DNA from 3 places in the Arthrobacter sp. MMS24-T111 genome. Region 2 is predicted to be linked to each of the others. Evidence: riboswitches for the same ligand, from Rfam matches in the RefSeq annotation. Region 2 holds a riboswitch; each other region holds the start of a gene.
What was found. A riboswitch is a leader RNA that binds a small molecule or an ion and turns the genes downstream of it on or off. The one in region 2 is predicted to bind thiamine pyrophosphate.

Region 1: linked by a shared signal. The riboswitch ahead of thiD (bifunctional hydroxymethylpyrimidine kinase/phosphomethylpyrimidine kinase) and the one ahead of thiO (glycine oxidase ThiO) in region 2 are both predicted to bind thiamine pyrophosphate.
Region 3: linked by a shared signal. The riboswitch ahead of thiC (phosphomethylpyrimidine synthase ThiC) and the one ahead of thiO (glycine oxidase ThiO) in region 2 are both predicted to bind thiamine pyrophosphate.

Annotation. Positions count from the first base shown of each region.
Region 1 is NZ_JBTZRO010000001.1:2,933,315-2,940,708, forward strand. It holds gene ACX5I6_RS13760 (vitamin K epoxide reductase family protein) at 21-689, opposite strand; gene ACX5I6_RS13765 (Rne/Rng family ribonuclease) at 1,127-4,654, shown strand; TPP riboswitch at 4,683-4,780, shown strand; gene thiD (bifunctional hydroxymethylpyrimidine kinase/phosphomethylpyrimidine kinase) at 4,788-6,308, shown strand; gene rplU (50S ribosomal protein L21) at 6,573-6,881, shown strand; partial or broken gene rpmA (50S ribosomal protein L27) at 6,943-7,207, shown strand; gene obgE (GTPase ObgE) at 7,325-7,394, shown strand, end outside.
Region 2 is NZ_JBTZRO010000001.1:2,492,540-2,499,933, reverse strand. It holds gene moeB (molybdopterin-synthase adenylyltransferase MoeB) at 1-440, opposite strand, end outside; partial or broken gene ACX5I6_RS11805 (TetR/AcrR family transcriptional regulator) at 525-1,191, shown strand; gene ACX5I6_RS11800 (DUF3107 domain-containing protein) at 1,236-1,460, shown strand; gene ACX5I6_RS11795 (hypothetical protein) at 1,487-1,789, shown strand; gene ACX5I6_RS11790 (thiazole synthase) at 1,853-2,665, opposite strand; gene thiS (sulfur carrier protein ThiS) at 2,670-2,906, opposite strand; gene thiO (glycine oxidase ThiO) at 2,903-4,192, opposite strand; TPP riboswitch at 4,187-4,306, opposite strand; gene thiE (thiamine phosphate synthase) at 4,334-5,026, shown strand; partial or broken gene ACX5I6_RS11770 (RNB domain-containing ribonuclease) at 5,057-6,561, shown strand; gene ACX5I6_RS11765 (DEAD/DEAH box helicase) at 6,852-7,394, shown strand, end outside.
Region 3 is NZ_JBTZRO010000001.1:2,842,542-2,849,935, forward strand. It holds gene ffh (signal recognition particle protein) at 1-689, shown strand, start outside; gene ACX5I6_RS13300 (alpha/beta fold hydrolase) at 732-1,466, shown strand; gene thiC (phosphomethylpyrimidine synthase ThiC) at 1,463-3,313, opposite strand; TPP riboswitch at 3,309-3,416, opposite strand; gene ACX5I6_RS13310 (amidohydrolase family protein) at 3,497-4,579, shown strand; partial or broken gene ACX5I6_RS13315 (VOC family protein) at 4,680-5,554, shown strand; gene ACX5I6_RS13320 (hypothetical protein) at 5,718-6,173, shown strand; gene rpsP (30S ribosomal protein S16) at 6,393-6,815, shown strand; gene ACX5I6_RS13330 (RNA-binding protein) at 6,817-7,059, shown strand; gene rimM (ribosome maturation factor RimM) at 7,179-7,394, shown strand, end outside.

The DNA of each region.
Region 1 (7,394 bases), 440 kb from region 2:
GGGCTTCTGTCATCTGCGGCCTAGAAGCCCGAGGTACCGGCGAACACCTGGATGAACGCAAAGAAGATGGTGGCGATGACGGCAACATACAGCAGCGCCGTGATGATCCAGCCGGAATCGCCAAGGATGCGGGTTGCCCGGGCGGGCAGCGGGATGACTCCTGCCGTGATGTTCCTGATGGTGGTCCAGACGAACAGCGGGATCATGGCCGACCACACGATCATGCAGAACGGGCACAGGATGTGGATGGAGTACAGGGCCTGGGACCACAGCCACACGACGAATGCGAAGCCCAGCGTGACGCCCGCCTGCAGGCCAACCCAGTACCAGCGGGCGAAGGTGGCGCCCGCGAGCAGGGCCATGCCCACGGTAATGATGATGGCGAAGGCCACGATTCCGATGAACATATTGGGGAACCCGAACAGTGAACTCTGCCAGGTCTGCATGACCTGGCCGCATGAGATCCAGGGATTCACGTCGCACACGGTGGTGTGGTTGGGGTCCTTGAGTACCTCGAGCTTCTCCAGGACGAGGGTGCCGGAGGCAAGCCATCCCACGATTCCGGTGATGACCAGAAGCCAGCCGAACGGCCGGTTCCGGGTCATCCGGGGGAGGTTTTCGGCAGCAGCGGTGCGCGGCTCGACGGCTCGATCGCTTTCGTGGGCGCTGACGGGGGAGATGCTGGGCATGGGTGTGGCGTCCTTTTCATCCGGTGCTCCTGTGCCTGATTGTAACGCCGGTGGCTGGGCCCGCCACCCAGAAAGGCAAGGGCGGCGCGGGCCTCCGCGGCGATCCTGCCCGGGTATGAGAGAATGAACGTGGCTGGAAGCCGATCCACATTCGGACTCCGGTCCGGTGGTTTGTTCCCAAGACCGCCAATGATGAGCAGGGCAGGCTTCGGAATTCTCCGGCACTCCCGCGACTCCATTGAGCGGCACCTGGTTGTGGCACGCAGAACAACGGGTTTTCAGAACATCCACCGGCTCCTGTGGGCTGCCGCACCCCAATGCCGGTGCGAACCCGGGAGCATCCATTTGACTTCTGTCAACGCCTGCGGGTTTTGACAATATGTGCCCCAATGGGTGCCGGATGTGGCGGTACGTCAGGGGCAGGAGTGTAGCCACATATGGATAATGATCGAGAACTGGCCGTTAATGACGAAGCAGTGGCAACAGAGGCCGCTGCTGCACCGAAGAGGGCTCCGCGGACCCGGCGCAAGGCGGCGCCCAAGGCTGCCGAAGCCGTAGCGGACGAGGCCGTAGCGGACGAGGCCACCGCACCAGACCCTGCGGCCGACACGCCGGTGGAAGAACCCGCCGCGGAGAAAGAGGCGCCCGCCCGCCGCACCCGCGCCCGGAAGAAAGCCGACGCCGCCGAACCCCTTCCCGCGTTCGCCGATGACACTGCGCCGACCACCGGCGCAGCCGTTGCCGCAGTTGAAGTATCCGCACCGGCCCCGGCCGATGAGGGCCCGGCTGCCGGCCCGGACATCGCGGCGGACGCCGAAACGAAGCCTGTACGCCGCCGTCGGGTAGCCACCCGCAAGGTCGCTTCCCCGGCTCCGGCCCCGGAAACTGTAGCGGCGGAAGCTGCTGACGCCGCTCCGGTGCAGGACGCCGTGGAAGAAACCGCAACGGAGGAAACCCCCGAGGCGTCTGTTGCTGCCCCGGAAGCCGCCGCCGGCCCCGCCCTCGAAGAGGTCCCGCACGCCCCGGTGCAGGCACAGGAGCCCGCTGCCGCACCTGCAACTCCCGAGGCCGGAAGCGACGCCGCGTCAACGGCGGCAGCAAGCCCCTTTGGTTCGCTGTTCCTGGAACCAGGTTCCCCCACGTCAGTCCTCTTCCAGGCGCCGGACCTGAGCACCGTGGTCCGCCCCACAACGCCCGCGGCGGAAGAGACCGACGAGGAAGAATCCGACGAGGCAGACGATTCCGCCAGCCGCCGCCGGCGCCGCAGCCGTGGCCGCCGCGGACGGAGCCGCATCGGCGACCGGACAGATGAAGACGTCGAAGGCGGCACCGGTGACGCCGATGCCGACGACGAAGCCGACGAGGACGCCAACGGGCCGGTGGAAGACGGCGTGACCTCCCGCCGTCGCCGTCGCCGCCGCCGCGGTGACCAGGACCTGGAGCTGACCGGTGGGGAAGGCGACGATCCGCCCAACACGGTGACGAGGGTCCGTGCGCCGCGCGCCGTCAGCGAAGCGCCGGTCAACAACCGGGTCACCAGCGTCAAGGGCTCCACCCGCCTTGAAGCCAAGAAGCAGCGCCGCCGCGAATCCCGCGACACCGGCCGCCGCCGCACCGTGATCACCGAAGCTGAGTTCCTGGCCCGCCGCGAATCCGTGGACCGCCAGATGATCGTCCGGCAGCGCGACGACAGAATCCAGATCGGCGTCCTTGAAGACGGCGTCCTGGCCGAGCACTTCGTGTCCAAGACCCAGCAGGACTCGCTGATCGGCAACGTCTACCTGGGCAAGGTCCAGAACGTGCTGCCGTCCATGGAAGCTGCGTTCGTTGACATCGGGCGCGGCCGCAACGCCGTGCTGTACGCCGGCGAGGTCAACTGGGAAGCCGTCAACCTCGAAGGCAAGCAGCGCCGGATCGAAAACGCTCTGAAGTCCGGCGACACCGTCCTGGTCCAGGTGACCAAGGACCCAGTGGGCCACAAGGGTGCCCGCCTCACCAGCCAGATCTCCTTGCCCGGACGCTACCTGGTGTACGTGCCCGGCGGCTCCATGACGGGCATCTCGCGCAAGCTGCCCGACGTCGAACGCAACCGCCTCAAGCGCATCCTCAAGGACCGCCTCCCCGAACACGCCGGTGTCATTGTCCGCACCGCGGCCGAGGGGGCATCCGAAGAGGAGCTCACGCACGACATCAACCGCCTCCGCGCGCAGTGGGAGGGCATCGAGAGCCAGTCCAGCTCCACCAAGGTCCTTGCCCCCGAACTGCTGTACGGCGAACCTGACCTGACCATCAAGGTGGTCCGCGACGTCTTCAACGAGGACTTTTCCAAGCTGATCGTCTCCGGCGAGGAAGCCTGGGACACCATCGAGGCCTACGTCACCTACGTGGCCCCGGACCTGGTGGGACGCCTCGAGAAGTGGACCAAGGACCAGGACATCTTCTCCGCCTGGCGGATCGATGAGCAGATCCACAAGGCGCTCGAGCGCAAGGTGTTCCTGCCCTCCGGCGGCTCGCTGGTGATCGACCGCACCGAAGCCATGACCGTGGTGGACGTCAACACCGGAAAGTTCACCGGCAGCGGCGGCAACCTCGAGGAAACCGTCACCAAGAACAACCTCGAAGCTGCCGAGGAAGTGGTACGCCAGCTGAGGCTGCGCGATATCGGCGGTATCATCGTGATCGACTTCATCGACATGGTGCTCGAATCCAACCGCGACCTGGTCCTGCGCCGCCTCGTCGAGTGCCTGGGCCGCGACCGGACCAAGCACCAGGTTGCCGAGGTCACCTCCCTGGGCCTGGTCCAAATGACCCGCAAGCGCATGGGCACGGGCCTGCTGGAAGTCTTCGGCGAGCAGTGCGAGGCGTGTGCCGGACGCGGCGTCGTGACCCACGACGATCCCGTGGAGCACCGCAGGGCCAACATTGTGGCGGCCGAACACCACGTCCAGCGCGCCGACAACCGTCCCGAAGCCCGCGGGGAGGCCCACCGTCCCCACGGGCAGCGGACCGATGCCGCCCAGCCCGGTGCACGCCCCGAGCGGAAGCGCCGCCGTGGACGCGGCGGCCAGCAGGCCGAGGCAGTACCGGCGCCGGCAGTGCACGTGCACACTGTGCAGCCGGATCCCAGTGACGCCGAGCGGCACGCCAAGGCTGAAGCCACCCGGCTTGCCCTGGCCAACATCGCCGCGGCGGCCCACGCGGCGCACCTCCACGACGACGAGCTGGCAGCTGCCCGGCACGCGCCGGCAGGGCAGGCTCCGGACCCGCAAGCACCGGTCCAGCCTGCACCGGCAGCTGACGGGGAAAAGCACGACGCCGATACACACGGGCGTCCCGCGGCGGTCCTGACGTTCGGCGGCGAGAAAGTCCCGCTTCCGTTCGTGGAGCACGCGGAGGAGCAGCAGCCCAAGCCCGCCCTGACGCTGGACCGGCTCGCGGAAGCATTCGCGCACCTCGGCCAGCCGGTTTCCGCCGTCGAGGACGCTCCGGAAAATCCTGCAGCGGCTGAACCGGCAACGGAACAGGCCGCACAGGAGCCCCGGCCGCAGGGCGGCGAAGCCCCCGCGCGGGCCGCGGAAGCACCGGCTGAAAAGGACTACTCCGACCACACGCTGGAGCAGACAAGGCAGCGCAGGCCGCGCCGCCACCGGGCCGCCAGCCGAGCCCAGGGCGCCGCGAACGAAACCGCCGTCCAGCACCATGAGAACGTCCAAGCCGCCACTACCGGGCACTCGCACGCAGCCAAGGCCCCCGAGCCCGCGAACCAGAAGGTTCCTGATACCGGGAAGCGTTCTGAGGAACCCATCATCCTCGGCGTGGGCGTCCCGGCTTCGGAAGCTCTAAATTCCGGCAAGCCACGGCGTCGAGAGGTGAAGTCCCCGTCTCGTGGACCATTCCCCCCGAAAGTACAGGGGGAACAGTCCACGGGGCGGGGACTTCCTGCATCTGGCCGCTGTCACCTTTAGCCCGGCATCGCGCCAACGGCTAGGCTGGGAAACCGACACGGGGTGCCGCGCAGAAGGCCGGCTGAGATCCACACCCGTTGAACCTGTCCGGCTAGTACCGGCGAAGGGATGTCTGTTGTCTTCGACCCTCTCCATGCCCCTGCCAATTGCCTCCACTGACGCCACCGGCACCCCTGCCGGCCGCGACATCCCACGGGTCCTCTCCATCGCGGGCTCGGATCCATCCGGTGGAGCAGGAATCCAGGCGGACCTGAAAAGCATTGCAGCGCACGGCGGATATGGCATGGCCGCCATTACGGCACTCACCGCGCAGAATACCCGCGGCGTTGTGGCCGTCCACGTCCCGCCTGCTGCGTTCCTGGCCCAGCAGCTCGATGCCGTCAGCGACGACATCACCATCGACGCCGTCAAGATCGGCATGCTCGGCGACGAAGCGGTGATCCGCACAGTCCAGCAGTGGCTCGAAAAGGTGCGTCCCGCCGTCGTGGTCCTGGACCCCGTGATGGTGGCCACCAGCGGCGACCGGCTGCTGAAGGAATCTGCCGAAGCCGCCCTCCGCGACCTGCTGCCCGTTGCCCACCTCATCACCCCCAACCTGCCCGAACTGGCCATGCTCGTGGGCGAAGAGCCCGCGGGGGACTGGGAAGCCGCGCTGGACCAGGGCAGGCGCCTGGCGGATGCCACCGGCGCCACGGTCCTGGTCAAGGGAGGACACCTGTCAGGCGAAGGCTGCCCGGACGCGCTGGTCAACACCGCCGGTGTGCTGGCCCGGGACGTCGTGGAAGTGCCCGGCACCCGTGTCAACACCCGCAACAGCCACGGCACGGGTTGTTCGCTGTCCTCTGCCATGGCAACGGTCCAGGCCCGGCTGGGCGACTGGGAAGCGTCGCTGCGGACGGTCAAGCCCTGGCTGGCCGGAGCGCTTGAGGAGTCCGGCCGGCTGGAGGTCGGCCAAGGAAACGGGCCCGTGCACCACTTCCACCACGTGCGGCCCCACCTGCCGGAAGGCGGCTTCGCGGCCAGGCTCTGGGCCGAAGCCCGGCAGGACCTGGCGGATATCTACGCCCTGGACTTCATCCACGGCCTTGTCTCCGGCGAACTGGCCGAGAAGGACTTTGCCTACTATCTTGCCCAGGACGCCCAGTACCTGAACGGGTACTCCCGGGTCCTGGCCCGGGCCAGTGCCCTGGCCCCGTCCGAGGCGGAGCAGCTGTTCTGGGCAGGCTCGGCCCGGCAGTGCCTGGAGGTCGAATCGGAACTGCACCGCTCATGGCTCAGCACCCGGCCTGGGCAGACGGGCCTGGGGCCCGTCACCAAGTCCTACGTTGACCACCTCACAGCCGTCTCGGCGTCGGTGAGCTATGCGGTCCTTGCCGCCGCCGTCCTGCCCTGTTTCTGGCTCTACGCCGAGGTTGGCAGGACACTGCACGCCCAGTTCCTCGCGGCGGGCGAACCGGAAGGGCACGCCTACGCTGCGTGGCTCCGCACCTATGCCGACGAGGGCTTCGCCGAGGCCACCCGGCAGGCCATCGCCATTGTGGACGCGGCCGGACGGAAAGCCTCCGACCATGAACAGGCCGCCATGGTGACGGCGTTCAAGCAGTCCTGCCGGCTTGAAGTGGAATTCTTCGACGCGCCGCGCATTCACTCCTGACGTCCAACGGCGGCGCCCCGGCTACAATGGATACGCACGGTTGCGGCGCTGCATGCCAGGCTGTGGTTACTATCACAGCCGGCCCTCCGGAACCAGCCTCATTTGCGGCTGGAGACGGATTTAGCGTATTCTGGATCTTCGGTGCTTACGCCAACACTTGGGTTATGACCCCACGGCGTTGAGGCACAGCGAGAAACCAGGCTTTTATTGAGTCGGTTCCGCACGCAAATTTTGTTATAAACGTCGAGAGAAGTGAGTTCCCAAGTGGTGTACGCGATTGTCCGCGCAGGCGGCCGCCAAGAGAAGGTTTCCGTTGGAGACTTCGTTACCCTGAACCGCGTCGCCGGTGGAGCCGGCAGCACCATTGAGCTGCCCGCACTGCTCCTGGTTGACGGTGACAAGGTCACCTCCGCAGCCAAGGACCTGGCCAAGGTAACTGTTACGGCTGAAATCCTCCAGGACCTGCGTGGTCCTAAGATTGTCATCCAGAAGTTCAAGAACAAGACCGGCTACAAGAAGCGCCAGGGTCACCGCCAGGAACTGACCAAGGTCAAGATCACCGGCATCAAGTAACCGCCGGTTACTGTTCAGGCATTTCAACAGATTCCCCAGAATTTAGAGGCAGGCATTTCAGATGGCACATAAAAAGGGCGCGAAGCTCCACTCGCAACGGTCGCGATTCCAACGCACAGTACCTCGGCGTCAAGCGCTTCGGCGGCCAGGTTGTTTCCGCAGGCGAGATCATCGTCCGCCAGCGCGGCACCCACTTCCACCCGGGCGCCGGCGTCGGCCGTGGCGGTGACGACACCCTGTTCGCACTGACCCCGGGCGCCGTTGAATTCGGCACCCGCCGCGGACGTCGCGTGGTCAACATCGTTGCTGCTGCAGCCGCAGAGTAACAACAAGTCTTGAAGCGGTGGAGCGGGCCTGAGGGCCCGCTCCACTGTTCTTTAACCGCATTACAATCGTTGTGGCGTCCCCGGGCGCCGCGTAAACAGCATTCTGAGGAGATCCACGTGGCCAGCTTTGTAGACCGGGTAGTACTGCACGTATCCGGCGGAACCGGCGGCCATGGATGCGTTTCCG
Region 2 (7,394 bases):
TCCAGGATCAGGTCGTAGTCCGCAAACAGTTCGAGGGCGTTACCCGAATCCAGGCGCACGTTGTGGAGCCGGACGTCCACCAGCGGGTTCAGGGCGGCGATGGCGTCGCGGGCCGACTCGATCTTGGGCCGTCCCACATCCTGCACGCCATGGATGACCTGGCGCTGCAGGTTGCTCAGGTCCACCACGTCGTCGTCGATGATGCCCAGCGTGCCCACCCCTGCCGCGGCAAGGTATAGCAGCGCTGGTGAACCGAGGCCTCCGGCTCCGATGACCAGCACTTTGGCGTTCTTGAGCCGCCGCTGCCCCAGTGCGCCGATCTCGGGAATGATCAGGTGCCGGGAGTAGCGTTCCACCTCGGCGGACGTCAGGGCGGCCGCCGGTTCCACCAGCGGATCCAGCGAAGGGGTTGAAACATTTGCGGTGAACGTCGAAGCCATACTTCAATGTATGCCCCGGGATACCGCCGGGTCATATTACCCCGCAGTAAAGTGAATGTAACTGCAATGGAAAGAAGGCCAACTGTGGTCCCTGAAGCACGGGCTGACCGCCCGCCCGCGGCCGAACCGCAAACTCCCTCCCGCCCCGCAGGCCAGCGGTCCGCCAGGCTGCCCCGGGACGAGCGCCGTGCGCAGTTGCTTGCAGCCGCCCAGGAAGTCTTCGTTGCGAACGGCTACCACGGGGCCGCGATGGACGAAATTGCAGAGACTGCCCACGTGAGCAAGCCCGTCCTGTACCAGCACTTCCCGTCCAAGCGTGAGCTTTACCTGGCCTTGCTGGAAAGCCATCTGACGTCGCTGACAGAGCTGATGCTGGGGGCGTTGAACTCCACCACGGACAACGACGAGCGCGTGCAGGCCGTCATGCGCGCCTACTTCCACTTCATCGCCAACGACGACCAGGCGCACCGTCTGGTGTTCGAATCGGACCTGATTAACGATCCGGATGTCAGCTCCAGGCTGGAGACCTTCAATCGGACCTTCGCCGACGCCATCGCCCGGGTCATTGCCGAGGACACCAAGCTCCCCCACCTGGAGGCGGAGCTTCCTGGGCCGCGGCCTTGCCGGGATGGCGCAGGTCAGCGCCCGGTATTGGCTGGAAACGGACGGCAACCTGGACCTCAACGTGGCCAGCGACCTCATCTACCGTTTAGCTTGGCGCGGAATCTCTCGCTTCCCCAAAGAGTCCTAGACTACAAATAAGACATCATCGACGAACCAGGCTGGGAGGCCCCCTTGGAAATTAAGATCGGCGTTCAAAACGTTGGCCGCGAGATCGTGCTCGAATCAGACCAGGATGCTGAGACGGTGGCCAAGACTGTTGGTGAAGCCATCAACGACGGCACCCAGTTGCGCCTGAAGGATGACAAGGGACGCCTGATCATTGTTCCCGGCAGCGCGCTGGCCTATGTGGAAATCGGCGCTGAAGAGGTCCGCCGCGTAGGTTTCGGCCAGTTCTAGGCTGACCGCACGTTCCAAGGAGATCCATGCTGTCGCTGACCATCGTGGTGCTGGCCACGCTCGCCGCCGGGTTTATCGTCTGGGCCAATGACAAACGCCATTCCAGGTACGGCGCGGGCGTGCCCGCCGGGATCGCCGTGGGCGTCGCGGCGATGGCGTGGATCATCCTCATGACGGCAGGTTTCGGCTATCTTCCGGGTTTGACGTGGCTCCCCTGGGTCCTGCCCATCGTCCTGGGCATCGCTGCGGCCGTTGCCGCCGTCGTCTACCTGGGCCGCACCCGGACACGCCATGACACGGAACGGCTGAACGCGGTCCTGCGGAGCTGAACCGACCCTGAGTAAGGCTGTGGCCACCACCCGTCCGGGTGGTGGCCACAGCCTTATTAACTGCTAGAGGAACTCGGCCCGGCCCTCCATCGCCGATGAGGCCAGGGCGTGTTCCCGGCGCGGGATGCGTCCGGCGGCCCTCGCCAACCTGCCGGAAATCACGGCGTGCTTGAAAGCTTCGCCCATCAGCGCCGGATTCTGCGCCCGCGTCACGGCCGTCGCCAGCAGGACGGCGTCGCAGCCCAGCTCCATGGCCAGGGCGGCGTCGGAGGCCGTACCGATGCCCGCGTCCAGGACCACGGGGACCGAGGCCCGGGAGACGATGAGTTCGATGTTGTGCGGGTTCAGGATGCCCAGACCGGTGCCGATCGGTGCGCCGAGCGGCATGACGGCGGTGGCACCAAGATTTTCCAGCCGCAGCGCCAGCACGGGGTCGTCGTTGGTGTAGGCAAAGACCTTGAAGCCGCGGTTGACCAGTTGCTCGGTGGCCTCAACGAGTTCCACGGCGTCCGGCAGCAGGGTCTGTTCGTCGGCGATGACTTCCAGCTTCACCCAGTCGGTTTCGAGGGCTTCCCGGGCCAGTTCCGCGGTAAGGACAGCGTCCCGGGCGGTGAAGCAGCCGGCGGTGTTGGGCAGGACTTTGATCCCGTGGTCCACCAGCAGCTGGAACAGCGAGCCGGTTTCCGCTGGTGAGTAGCGCCGCATGGCCACCGTGGTCAGTGCCGTGCCGGAGGCCAGGAGCGCGGCGCCCAGTCCGTCCAAGCTGGGCGCACCGCCGGTGCCCATGATGAGCCGGGATCCCAGGGCGACGCCGTCGATCACCAGGGTGTCCCCTGCGGCTTGGCTTGCGGTGTTGATGGTGCCGGTTTCGGTCATGGTGTCAGCCTCCTTGTACTGCGGTAACGAGTTCGATGTCGTCGCCGTCGGCGAGCGCGGTACCGAACCACTGGCTGCGCGGCACCACCTGGGCGTTGTGGGCGACGGCGACGCCCAATTTCCTGCCGTCCGTCGCCTGGCCGTTGGGGGCCAGCGGCCGCCCGGTGACCTGGCTGACGAGCGTGGTGATGGAAGCGCCGTCGGCCACCGAGTGCGGGTTTCCGTTGAGGGTGATATTCACGCTGTCTCCTTCATGTGGGGGCTGGGGACGGCCACGGCCGACCCGGAAAAGCGGTCCGGGCTGAACGGCGCCCAGCGGGGATCGACGGCCCCGTCCAGCAGTGTTGTGCAGATGGCGGCGGCGGAGGGCGTGAGCAGCACCCCGTGCCGGAAGAAACCGGTCGCGATGATCAGCCCCGGCACGTGCCCGTCCGCTCGGCCCCCGGATCCCAAGGACGCCGCAACCCGGCCCAGCAAGGGTGCATTGTCGGGGGTCCCGGGGCGCGCCCGGGCGGTGCATTCCAGCAGTTCAAGTTCGGCGACAGCGGGAACCAGTGCCTGGGCGTCACGGAGCAGTTGGTACACGCTGCCGGCGCTCACGGCGTCGGAAAGCGCGTCCTCCCGCTGGGAGGCGCCGATGACCACCGTGCCATCCTCCCGGGGGACGATGTACACCGGGATCCCGTGGACCACCCCGCGCACCGTGGCCGTCACCAGCGGGCGCAGGTGCTGCGGCACGGAAAGCCGGAGGATGTCCCCGTGCACCGGCCGCAGCGGCAGGTCAAGGCCGTGGGGCAAGCCGTCAAGGGACGCCGCGTGCAGGCCGTTGGCCACGACCGTTTCCCTCGCCAGGACCATGCTGCCGCTCCCAAGGCGGACGCCGGCCACCGTCCCGTCCTTCCACAGCAGTCCGGCCGCCCGCTCCGGGACGGCAAAACCTTCCGTGGCACCGGCAACCGCCAACGTCGGGGTTTCCCGTGCCGCTGCGGCGAGCGCCAGGCGCACTGACGCTATCAGCTTCCTCGGGTCCACCTGGTGGTCGGCCGGGGTGTCCAGCGCGCATGAGATCCCCGGGCTCAGCAAGGGTTCGCGGCTGCGGGCTTCACGCACGGTCAACGGTGCCACCTCCAGGCCGCTGGCCTGCTGCACTGCGCGCAGGTCCATCAGCGCCCGCCGGTCGGCAGCGTCCACACCGACCGCGAGGGTGGGTGTCGTCAAGTAACCGGTCCCGGTTCCGGCTGCGGCGGCGACGCCGGCAGCGAAGCCGGGCCAGCGGGAGGATGCGTCGAGCATGAGCTCCAGGAGGTCCTCTTCCTGGTAGTGCAGCTCGCTGACGGGGGCCAGCATGCCGGCAGCGGCCCAGCTGGCGCCGGCGCCGGGCGCGTCATCGATGAGCGCGACGGAACGGCCGGAGCGCTGGATCTCCCAGGCGATTCCGTGTCCCACCACCCCCGCGCCGATGACGGCGACGTCGGCCCGGATGGCGTCATCGCCAGGCCCGGGCCGGCAGTTCCTGGTGCTGGTCATGGTGCGGTTCCTTCCCTACGCCGGTATTAGCCGGATCAGGTCAAGCGGTCGGCTCCAAAGCCCTCTCAGCCCGGCGCTTTGTGACAGCTGCCGCGGGCTCCCGCAGTACCAGCCCAGTTTAGAGGAACTAGGCTGGCAGGCATGAATATGTCCCCCTCCTCCTTTCCTGCCCTCGGGGCGGCCAGACTGTACCTCTGCACGGATGCGCGCCGGGACCGCGGCGACTTTGCCCGGTTCGTGGATGCCGCGTTCGCCGGGGGCGTGGACATCATCCAGTTGCGCGACAAGAGCATCGAGGCCGCCGAGGAACTGGACCTGCTGGCGGTCTTGAAGGAGGCGGCGGTGCGTCACGGGCGGCTGTGGGCCGTCAACGACCGGGCCGACATCGCGGTGCTGTCCGGCGCACCGGTGTTCCACATCGGCCAAAAGGACCTCCCGTTGGCTGCGGCCCGGACGCTGGTCAACGGTAATGCGGCCATCGGGCTGTCCAGCCACAGCCCGGACCAGGTGGATGCCGCCCTCTCCGCCGCTGCCGGGCCTTCCCACCTGGACTACTTCTGCGTGGGACCTGTCTGGGCCACGCCCACCAAACCCGGCCGGACCGCCGTCGGGCTTGCCCTGGTGAAGTACGCCGCCAAGGCCGCCGCGGAGGTACCCAGCCCGGTGCCGTGGTTTGCCATCGGGGGCATCGACCACGGGAATGTGCACCAGGTGGCGGAGGCAGGTGCACGAAGGATCGTGGTGGTCCGTGCCATCACCGAGGCGGCGGATCCCGCGGCCGCTGCAGCCTCCCTGCTCGACGCGCTGGACGCTGCCGGCCCCGGGCCTGCGTAAAACCCAGGACTTGGAGTTACGCTGACTTTTGTGTCACATCATCGGTTGGCTCCCAATGTCCGCGACCATCGGAACGCACTGGAAGAGGCACTGGGTGCGTTGCGGGCAGAACTCGAACTGCCGGGGCCTTATCCGGCAGCGGCAGTGGAGGACGCCCGCGCCGCCGTGGCGGCCCTGAAGCTGCCGTCCTATGACCTGACCGCCGTCGCGTTCGTGACCATCGACCCCGCCTCGTCCACCGACCTGGACCAAGCCGTGTTCATCGAGCCGGACGGGAGCGGCTACCGGGTGCTCTACGCGATCGCCGACGTTCCTGCCTTTGTTGCACCGGGTGGTCCGTTGGATGCTGAGACCCGGCGCCGCGGACAGACGTTCTACGCCCCCGACGGCCGGATCCCGCTTCACCCGGAGGTCATCAGCGAAGGGGCCGGGAGCCTGCTGCCGGGCCAGGAGTGTTCGGCTTTCGTCTGGGAGTTCACGCTCGACGCCGACGCAGCGGTGATGTCCGTCGGCGTCAGGCGGGCGCGGATCCGCAGCCGCGACAAGCTCAGCTACAAAGGTGCACAGGCCGCCCTCGACGCCGGCACCGCTCCCCCGTGCTGGAACTGCTCCGGGAAGTGGGGCTGAAACGGGTGGCGCTGGAGCGGGCGCGCGGGGGCGCCAGCCTCAACATGCCGGAGCAGGAGATCGTTCAGTTGCCCGACGGCGGCTACCGGATCGACGCCGCCCCGCAGCTTCCCGTGGAGGACTGGAACGCGCAGATTTCGCTGATGACGGGGATGGCGGCCGCCCAGCTCATGCTGGAAGGCAAGGTGGGCATCCTGCGCACCATGCCTGCCCCGGATGAGCGGTCGCTGAGGCATTTCCGGCTGCAGACCGAGGTGCTGGGCAGGCCGTGGGACGGCGAAGTCAGCTACGGCGAGTACCTGCGGTCGCTGGACCCCACCGATCCCCGCCAGCTGGCCATCATGCATTCGGCCGGGATGCTGTTCCGGGGCGCGTCCTATACAGCGTTTGACGGGACAGTCCCGGACGACGGCATCCAGTCCGCCATCGGCGCCGCCTACGCCCACACCACCGCCCCGCTGCGCCGGCTGGTGGACCGCTTCGTGCTGGTGATCTGCGAGGCCCTCAGCAACGGCGGTGACGTTCCGGGCTGGGTACGGGAGGCGCTGCCGCTGCTGCCGGGAATCATGGCCGGTTCCGACCAGCTGGCGTCGCGGATGGAGCGGATGGCGCTGGACACGGTGGAGGCGGCATTGCTGCTGAACCACATCGGCCAGGAATTCGACGCGATCGTGATTTCCGGGTCCAAACCCCAGAACGGGAACGGCAACGGATCGGCCAAGAACGGGAACTGCAACGCGTCCGCGAAAAACGGCAACGGGAACGGCAGCTCCGGGATCATCCAGATCGCCGAACCGGCGGTCACGGCACGCTGCGCCGGCGAGCTGACCTCCGGTACCAAGGTGCGCGTCCGGCTGCTGTCCTCCGACATCACCACCCGGCAGGTCCACTTCGAGCTGGTTCCATAGGGCCCGGCGGACGCGGCAGGAACGGGCAACACGGGGATTTCGCCCCTGTACGGCTAGACTGGGAAGGTAGAACTGGATGCCCGGTCGTTGATTTCCTTGATTTGAAACCAACAAGCCCGCCCCTACGCGATCTTGAGATTTGCCCGTTGGTCACCAGTGCCAGCATTAGATAGCCCGCGATCGGCTTCCACTGGATTAGCTTGCGCGCCCGAGCGTGCTCCGGAACGGCCAGGACTGGCCGGCCCGTTGAGCAGGCAGCGCCATTGCCCAAATGAATAAGGAAACTCCCCGTGAGTGAATTGCATACCCACCAGCTCCTGACCGATGCGTCCGGCACCGAGACCATCGAGCCGGAAGAGACCATCATTTCGGACGAGACGCCGCACGAGATCGCGGAGAAGTCTTTTGCCGACTACAACGTCCGCGCGGACATCGTCGAATCCCTGGCCGACGCCGGGATCACGCACCCCTTCCCCATCCAGGCCATGACCCTGCCGGTGGCACTGGCAGGCCACGACATCATTGGCCAGGCCAAGACCGGCACCGGCAAGACCCTGGGCTTCGGCATCCCGGCTCTGCAGCGGGTCATCGGACAGGACGACCCCGGCTACGCCAATTTGGCCGTCCCGGGCGCCCCGCAGGCCCTGGTCATCGTCCCCACCCGCGAGTTGGCGGTGCAGGTGGCCAACGACCTCCAGACGGCCTCCCGCAAGCGCAACGCCAGGATCACCACCATCTACGGTGGCCGTGCCTACGAGCCCCAGGTTGAAGCACTCCAGCAGGGCGTCGAAGTAGTAGTTGGCACCCCGGGGCGCCTGATCGACCTGTACAAG
Region 3 (7,394 bases), 350 kb from region 2:
TGGCCTCGCGCATCCTGGACATGGGCGACATCCTCACCCTCATCGAGCAGGCCGAGAAGTCCTGGGACAAGGACGAAGCAGCCCGGATGGCGAAGAAGTTCGCCGACCAGGAAGACTTCACCCTCGAGGACTTCCTCGCCCAAATGCAGCAGATCCGCAACATGGGCTCCATGAAGAAGATGCTCATGATGATGCCGGGCGCGCAGAACATCCGGCAGCAGCTGGAGCAGTTCGATGAGCGCGAAATCGACCGCGTCGAGGCAATTGTCCGGTCCATGACGCCGCACGAGCGCCTCGCCCCGAAGATCATCAACGGATCCCGCCGGGCGCGCATCGCCCGCGGCTCCGGCGTCCACGTCTCCGAGGTCAACGGCCTGCTGGAACGCTTTGCGCAGGCCCAGAAGATGATGAAGAAGATGGCCCAGGGCGGCATGCCGGGAATGCCCGGGATGCCGGGTATGCCCGGTGCCGGTGGGGGTGCGCGGAAGAACGCCAAGAACGCGCCCAAGAAGAAGGCGAAGTCCGGCAACCCGGCCAAGGCTGCGCAGGAACGCAAGGATGCCGAGGCCCGGCGAGCCAATGCAGGCAAGGCGCTGCCCACCGGTGCCGCGTTCGGCCAGCAGGGCGGCGACTTCGATCCGTCGCAGTTGAACCTCCCCAAGGGCTTCGACAAGTTCCTGGGCAAGTAGCAGTTCCCCACGGATGTCGGTGCCGTGGAATAGGGTTGGGTCATGTTCAAGCAGCGGGTAGTTTTCGTGCACGGCGCCGGTTCTTTCGGCGCCGCCGCGTGGCCCCGCCAGCACGGCATGGCGCTGTCCTTCGACGCCCTGTTCCTTCGCCGGCAGGGCTATGACGCCGTCGCGGAGCCGGTTGAATCATCATTTGCCGAAGACACTGCCATTGTGCTGCGGTCCCTGGCCGATGATGGCCGCGGCGCCGCCGGCGGACACGTGGTGGCGCACTCCCAGGGAGCCATTCCTGCCATGATGGCCGCCGTCGAACGCCCCGACCTCGTCTACTCCCTGACCCTGGTGGAACCGGCGTGCCTCTCCCTGACCGCGGAGCTGCCGGCCACGGCGGCACACATCAGCCTGATGAAGCCGCTCCTCGAGGTCCGCCACCAGCTCAGTGACGAGGACTTCCAACGGGAGTTCGTCCGGCGGGTTTATGCCACGGACCTGCAGCAGCCTGCCACCACGGAGGAGAAACGGTCCGCGCGCCGGCTGCGGCTCCAGGTCCCGTCGTGGGAAGCGCCCCTGCATATTGTTCCCGGCGTCCCCACCCTGGTCCTGACCGGGGGCTGGGAGCCGCTGTACGAGGAGATTGCCGGTTACCTGCGGGAGACCGGTGCCCTGCACCGCGTTGCCGCGGGCGGGCACCGGCCCCATGATTCGGTGGAAGGCGACCGGACCATCAGGCAGTTCATCGGCGAGGTCAGCCGCAGCGAGCCGGCCCGGGCCTCTTAGCTGCCGGCGGGCACCTGCAACTCCGGAAGGTAGACCTTGCCGCCGGCAGCCAGGAACTCCTGGCTCTTCGCCCGCATCCCCGACGCTGCCTCGGTGAGCGCCGCCTGCGCCTCAGCCGAGCCGTATTCATCCCGGATGTCCTGGCTGATCCGCATCGAGCAGAACTTGGGTCCGCACATGGAGCAGAAGTGCGCTGTCTTGGCGGGTTCGGCCGGCAACGTCTCGTCGTGGAACGATTCCGCCGTCACAGGGTCCAGCGAAAGTGCGAACTGGTCGCGCCAGCGGAATTCGAACCGTGCCTTGGACAAAGCATCGTCCCGCTCGCGCGCCCCCGGGTGGCCCTTGGCCAGGTCCGCTGCATGGGCCGCAATCTTGTACGTGATGACGCCGGTCTTCACGTCGTCTTTGTTGGGCAGGCCCAGGTGTTCCTTGGGCGTGACGTAGCAGAGCATGGCGGTGCCGTACCGTGCGATTTCAGTGGCCCCGATTGCCGAGGTGATGTGGTCGTAGCCGGGCGCGACATCGGTCACCAGCGGACCGAGCGTGTAGAACGGCGCACCCTTGCACAGCTCCTGCTGACGCTCCACGTTTTCCCGGACCAGGTGGAACGGCACGTGGCCGGGGCCTTCGACCATCACCTGGACGTCGTACTCCCAGGCGCGCTGCGTCAGCTCGGCCAGCGTATCCAGTTCAGCGAACTGCGCCGCGTCGTTGGCGTCCGCCGTGGAGCCGGGCCGCAACCCGTCCCCCAGGGAGAACGCGACGTCGTATTTCGCGAAGATTTCGCAAAGTTCGTCAAAATGCGTGTACAGGAAGTTCTCCTGGTGGTGGGCCAGGCACCAGCCGGCCATGATGGAACCACCGCGCGAGACGATGCCCGTCACCCGGTTGGCCGTGAGCGGGACATACCGCAGCAGGACACCGGCGTGGATGGTCATGTAGTCCACACCTTGCTCGCACTGCTCAATGACGGTGTCCCGGAAGATTTCCCAGGTCAGCGCGTTGGCCTCGCCGTTGACCTTTTCCAGTGCCTGGTAGATCGGAACCGTTCCGATCGGGACAGGGGAGTTGCGGATGATCCATTCCCTGGTGGTGTGGATGTCGTCCCCCGTGGACAGGTCCATCACCGTGTCGGCACCCCATTGGGTGGCCCACTGCAGCTTGTCCACCTCCTCGGCGATGGAGCTTGTCACGGCAGAATTACCGATGTTGGCGTTGATTTTCACCAGGAACGCCTTGCCGATGATCATCGGCTCGGATTCAGGGTGGTTGATGTTGTTCGGGATGATGGCCCGCCCGGCGGCCACCTCGCTCCTGACCAGTTCAACGTCGCAGTTCTCCCGCAGCGCCACGAAGCGCATTTCCTGCGTGATGGTGCCCTGCCGGGCGTAGTGCATCTGGGTCACGGTATGGCCGTCGACGGCGCGGCGGGGCACCGGCCGGGCGCCCTTCCACTCCGCCGAGGCCGCACCGCGGCGCACGGCCGAGCGGCCGTCGTCGAGCAGGTTGCGTTCCCTGCCGGTGTAGGCCTCGGTGTCCCCGCGCGCCACGATCCATTCGGCGCGGAAGGGCTCCAGCCCAAGGACGGGGTCGCTGCCCGGCCCGGCCGTCCGGTAAGTCCGGAAAGGTGCGTTCGGCTGCCCGTTGGGTGATGGCTCCAGCGCGATCTCGGTCACCGGGACCCGGATTCCGGCATCGGCGTCGTCGATGTAAGCCAGTGAATGCGACTTCAGCGACTGCGTTACCGGGACGTGGGATTCGGCACTGGACCCGGTGCCGGGACCGTTGGCCGCATCGGAACCGGACGGCACAAGGGCAGGGTTCAACTGGGTGTTTTGCGTACTCAAGGGAATACTCACTTCCTTCGCCGGCATTACCCGGACAGGTTCAACGGTCGCAGGCTGCGTCAGCCCGATCTCAGCCCCTGCAAGGGCACCCGTGTGGTCAGCAACGAAGCTACCACAGCCGTCCGGAAGCCCGTTGTAACAATCGAGGATGCTAGCCTGACCGGGCAACGAAAGGATGCCCGGATGGCAGGAATCATTCATTTCCGCGGACCCGTCCTGGCTGCGCCGGACCGGGTGCGCCACGGACTCTGGTCGGTGCACGGCAAGCTCACTTTCCACCGGCCCGCACCGGCACCTGATCAGGTACTTGACGGCTGGGTACTGCCGGGCTTCGTGGACGCACACTGCCACATCGGGCTGGGCCCGGCTGGTCCGGTCGAGGCCGCCGTAGCGCAGGAACAGGCGCTTGCGGACCTCAATTCCGGAACCCTCCTGGTCCGCGATGCGGGCTCGCCGGCCGATACCCGCTGGATGCAGGGCGGCAAGGACTTCCCGGTGCTGATCCGCGCAGGCCGGCACATAGCCCGGACCCGGCGCTACCTGCGCGGCTTCGCCCATGAGGTCGAACCCGAGGACCTGGTAGAGGCCGTGCGCAAGCAGGCCCGGGACGGGGACGGCTGGGTCAAACTGGTGGGGGACTGGATCGACCGCGGCGCCGGTGACCTGGCGCCGTCCTTTCCGGCCGCCGTCGTCCGCGACGCGGTCCAGGCTGCACACGACGAAGGTGCCCGGGTGACAGCCCACTGCTTCGCCGAAGACACCCTGGACCAGATGCTTGACGCCGGCATCGACTGCATCGAGCACGCCACCGGGCTGCTGCCACGGCACCTGCCCCGGTTCGCCGAGCGGGGCGTGCCGATTGTGCCCACCCTCATCAACATCGCCACGTTCCCGGACATCGCCGCCCAAGCGGAGCCGAAGTTTCCGCGGTACGCAGCCCACATGCGGTCCCTCTGGGAGCGGAGGCTGGAGCGCGTGGCCGAGGCCCACGCCGCGGGGGTGCGCATCTTCGCCGGAACAGACGCCGGCAGCGTCATCGGCCACGGACGCATCGCGGACGAAATACTAGCCCTGCATGGTGCGGGGCTGCCGATGACTGCAGCACTGGATGCAGCGTGCTGGGCAGCCCGCCGCTGGCTCGGAGCGGACGGCCTGGAAGAAGGGGCACGCGCCGATGTGATCGTGTGCCGGGAGGATCCACGGGCGGTCCCGGAGACCATCGCGGGGTTGGAACACGTCGTGCTCGGCGGCCGCATTATCCGGTGACCCAAAGTGGCGCCCGGGACTTGGAATAAATTGAAGCTTCAAGTAATTTTAAGAAGTGACAGGCCGCCATCGGGACGGCCGCCAATCCAAGGAGCCTCCAATGACCGCATCAGCCAACAGCCAGGACCTGCTTCCTGCCGACCTCGCCATGGGCACGGTGATGCTCAAGGTGGGGGACATGAAGGTCATGACCGACTACTACCAGCGCGCACTGGGCCTGGAGGTGGTGGCCGAGCAGGACGGCGGACTGTACCTGGGCCGCCTTGGCCGTCCCCTGGTGCATCTGGCCCCGGCCCCCGGGCTGAACCTGCCCGGAAGGGGGAGGCCGGACTCTTCCACACCGCGCTGCTGTTTGAAGACCAGGCTTCCCTTGCCGCCACCATCGCCACCGCCGCACAATACGAGCCGATGTCCTTCACCGGCAGCGCCGACCACCTGGTCAGCGAAGCCTTCTACTTCACCGATCCGGAAGGCAACGGCATCGAACTGTACTGGGACCGGCCACGCAGCAACTGGTCCTGGAACGGGACGGACGTGGTGATGGACAGCCTCGCGCTGCCCCCGCAGCGATACCTGGAGCAGCACCTCACCGAGGAATCGCTCGAAGGCCAGCGCGTGACGGCCGCAGGCGTGGGACACGTCCACCTCCAGGTGGGAGATGTCCAGACGGCGCGCGACTTCTACGTGGGCACGCTCGGTTTCGAAAAGACGGCGGGCTGGCACGGGCAGGCCTTGTTCGTTTCCGCCGGGCGGTACCACCACCACATGGCCATGAACGTCTGGAACAGCCGCGGGGCCGGCCCCCGCAAGGACACCCTTGGGCTGGGCGAAGTCCTCATCGAAGTTCCGTCAGGGGACGACGTCGGCGCCTTGGCTGACCGCCTCAAGGTCGCCGGAGTGACCGCGCACCACACCGGTGCCGAACTCCGGTTCGAGGATCCGTGGCGCAACCGGCTGCGGGTGGCCGTCCGCTGAGCTGCGCCGCCGGCGGAGACCGGCCAGTGCCGCGAACTGCCATCTGCGGCCCCGGCCCGGCGCGTGCGCCTGCCGGTCCCCAGCTACTAGGCTGATTCCGTACGGCCGGGACGCAGGCAGCGCCCGGCGCGCAGTTCCGCCAACGGAAGAAGGGCAAACAGCCATGGGCTTCACCGAGATCTTTGTTGCCACCCATGACGCCGCGCTCAAACGCGCCGGCCTCCTTGACGCAGGGAGCGCGCCCGCGGCAAACGTCGGTCCTGACAGCCATGCCGTGCGGATCGAGGGAGTCAGCGACTTCGAAATCGAACAGCTCGGCGACCTCGCCGGGACTGCTGTCCACGCCGGTGGTGCCGACTATGAGCTGACCATGGTGGACGTCGCCAGCGACTCCCTCCTCGCAGTCCCGCCTGCCATGGTCCGTGCGCTGGCCGACCTCCTGTCCTACGAGACCGAAGGCGAGGGCAATGTCCTCGAAGACGTCGCCGAGCAGTGGGCCGCCCAGGACGACATGCCCTTCGGCGCGGTCCAGGCCCGGACCTACGTGGAGCAGCTCGCCAGGCTCGCGGCCGGGCTGGACGACGCCGAGCGGACCGGACTGTACGTCTGGTCCGCCTGACCGGCGCCGCAGGGCGGATCCCGCGGCCGGCGCCGGCGCGAAGCGCGTCAACGCCGAGTCGAAATAAGTTCGCTGATCTGGCACAATAAACAGGTACTCGATCTGCGTGGCCCCTCTCTCCGCGTCCGGATCCTGTCCTTCGAACCCGCAAGTACGGCCCGCCCCACGGGTGCAGAACGCCGGGTTCACCCCTTTTCTGAAACAGGAGTGACCACAAAAGTGGCCGTAAAGATTCGCCTTAAGCGCTTCGGCAAGATGCGCGCCCCGTACTACCGCATCGTCGTCGCGGACTCACGCACCAAGCGTGACGGCCGCGCCATCGAGGAGATCGGCAAGTACCACCCCACCGAAGAGCCCTCGTTCATCGAGGTCAACTCCGAGCGTGCCCAGTACTGGCTGTCCGTCGGCGCTCAGCCGTCCGAGCAGGTTGCCGCCATCCTGAAGATCACCGGTGACTGGCAGAAGTTCAAGGGCCTCCCGGGCCAGGAAGGCACCCTCAAGACCAAGGTCGCGAAGGACGCTTTCGTAGCTCCCGAGAAGGGCTCGGTCATCATCCCGGAAGCCATCACCAAGAAGGCCTCCAAGTCTGACGCTGCCGAGGCCCCGGCCGACGCCGAAGCTGAGACCACCGAGGCTGAGTAGATTGCTGGCAGAAGCGCTGGAGCACCTGGTCCGTGGAATCGTTGATTCCCCGGACGACGTCAAGGTCAGTTCGAAGAACAACCGCCGCGGGGACACCCTCGAGGTGCGGGTTCACCAGGATGACCTCGGACGGGTGATTGGCCGCCAGGGCCGCACCGCACGCGCACTGCGCACCGTGGTGGCAGCACTGGCCGGCGGCGAACCGGTCAGGGTCGACGTCGTCGATACCGACCGCCGCCGCTGAGCGCTCGGCAACTTTCAGTTTTGGTCCGGCCCCTCCACCACCTGGTGGAGGGGCCGGACTGCTTTGATCAACACAGTGCTTTCACCCCACACCAACCACAACCCGGAACAGAGGAACAGATGCAGCTTCAGGTGGCGCGGATCGGCAAGCCGCACGGCATTCGCGGGGAAGTCACGGTCCAGGTGCTGACCGATGCCCCCGAGGACAGGTTTGTCCCCGGCACGGAGTTCGTCGTTGAACCTGCCGCGTCCGGCCCCTTGACGGTGGACAGTGCGCGCTGGAACAAGGACATCCTGCTGCTGGGCTTCGCGGAAGTGAAGGACCGCAACCAGGCC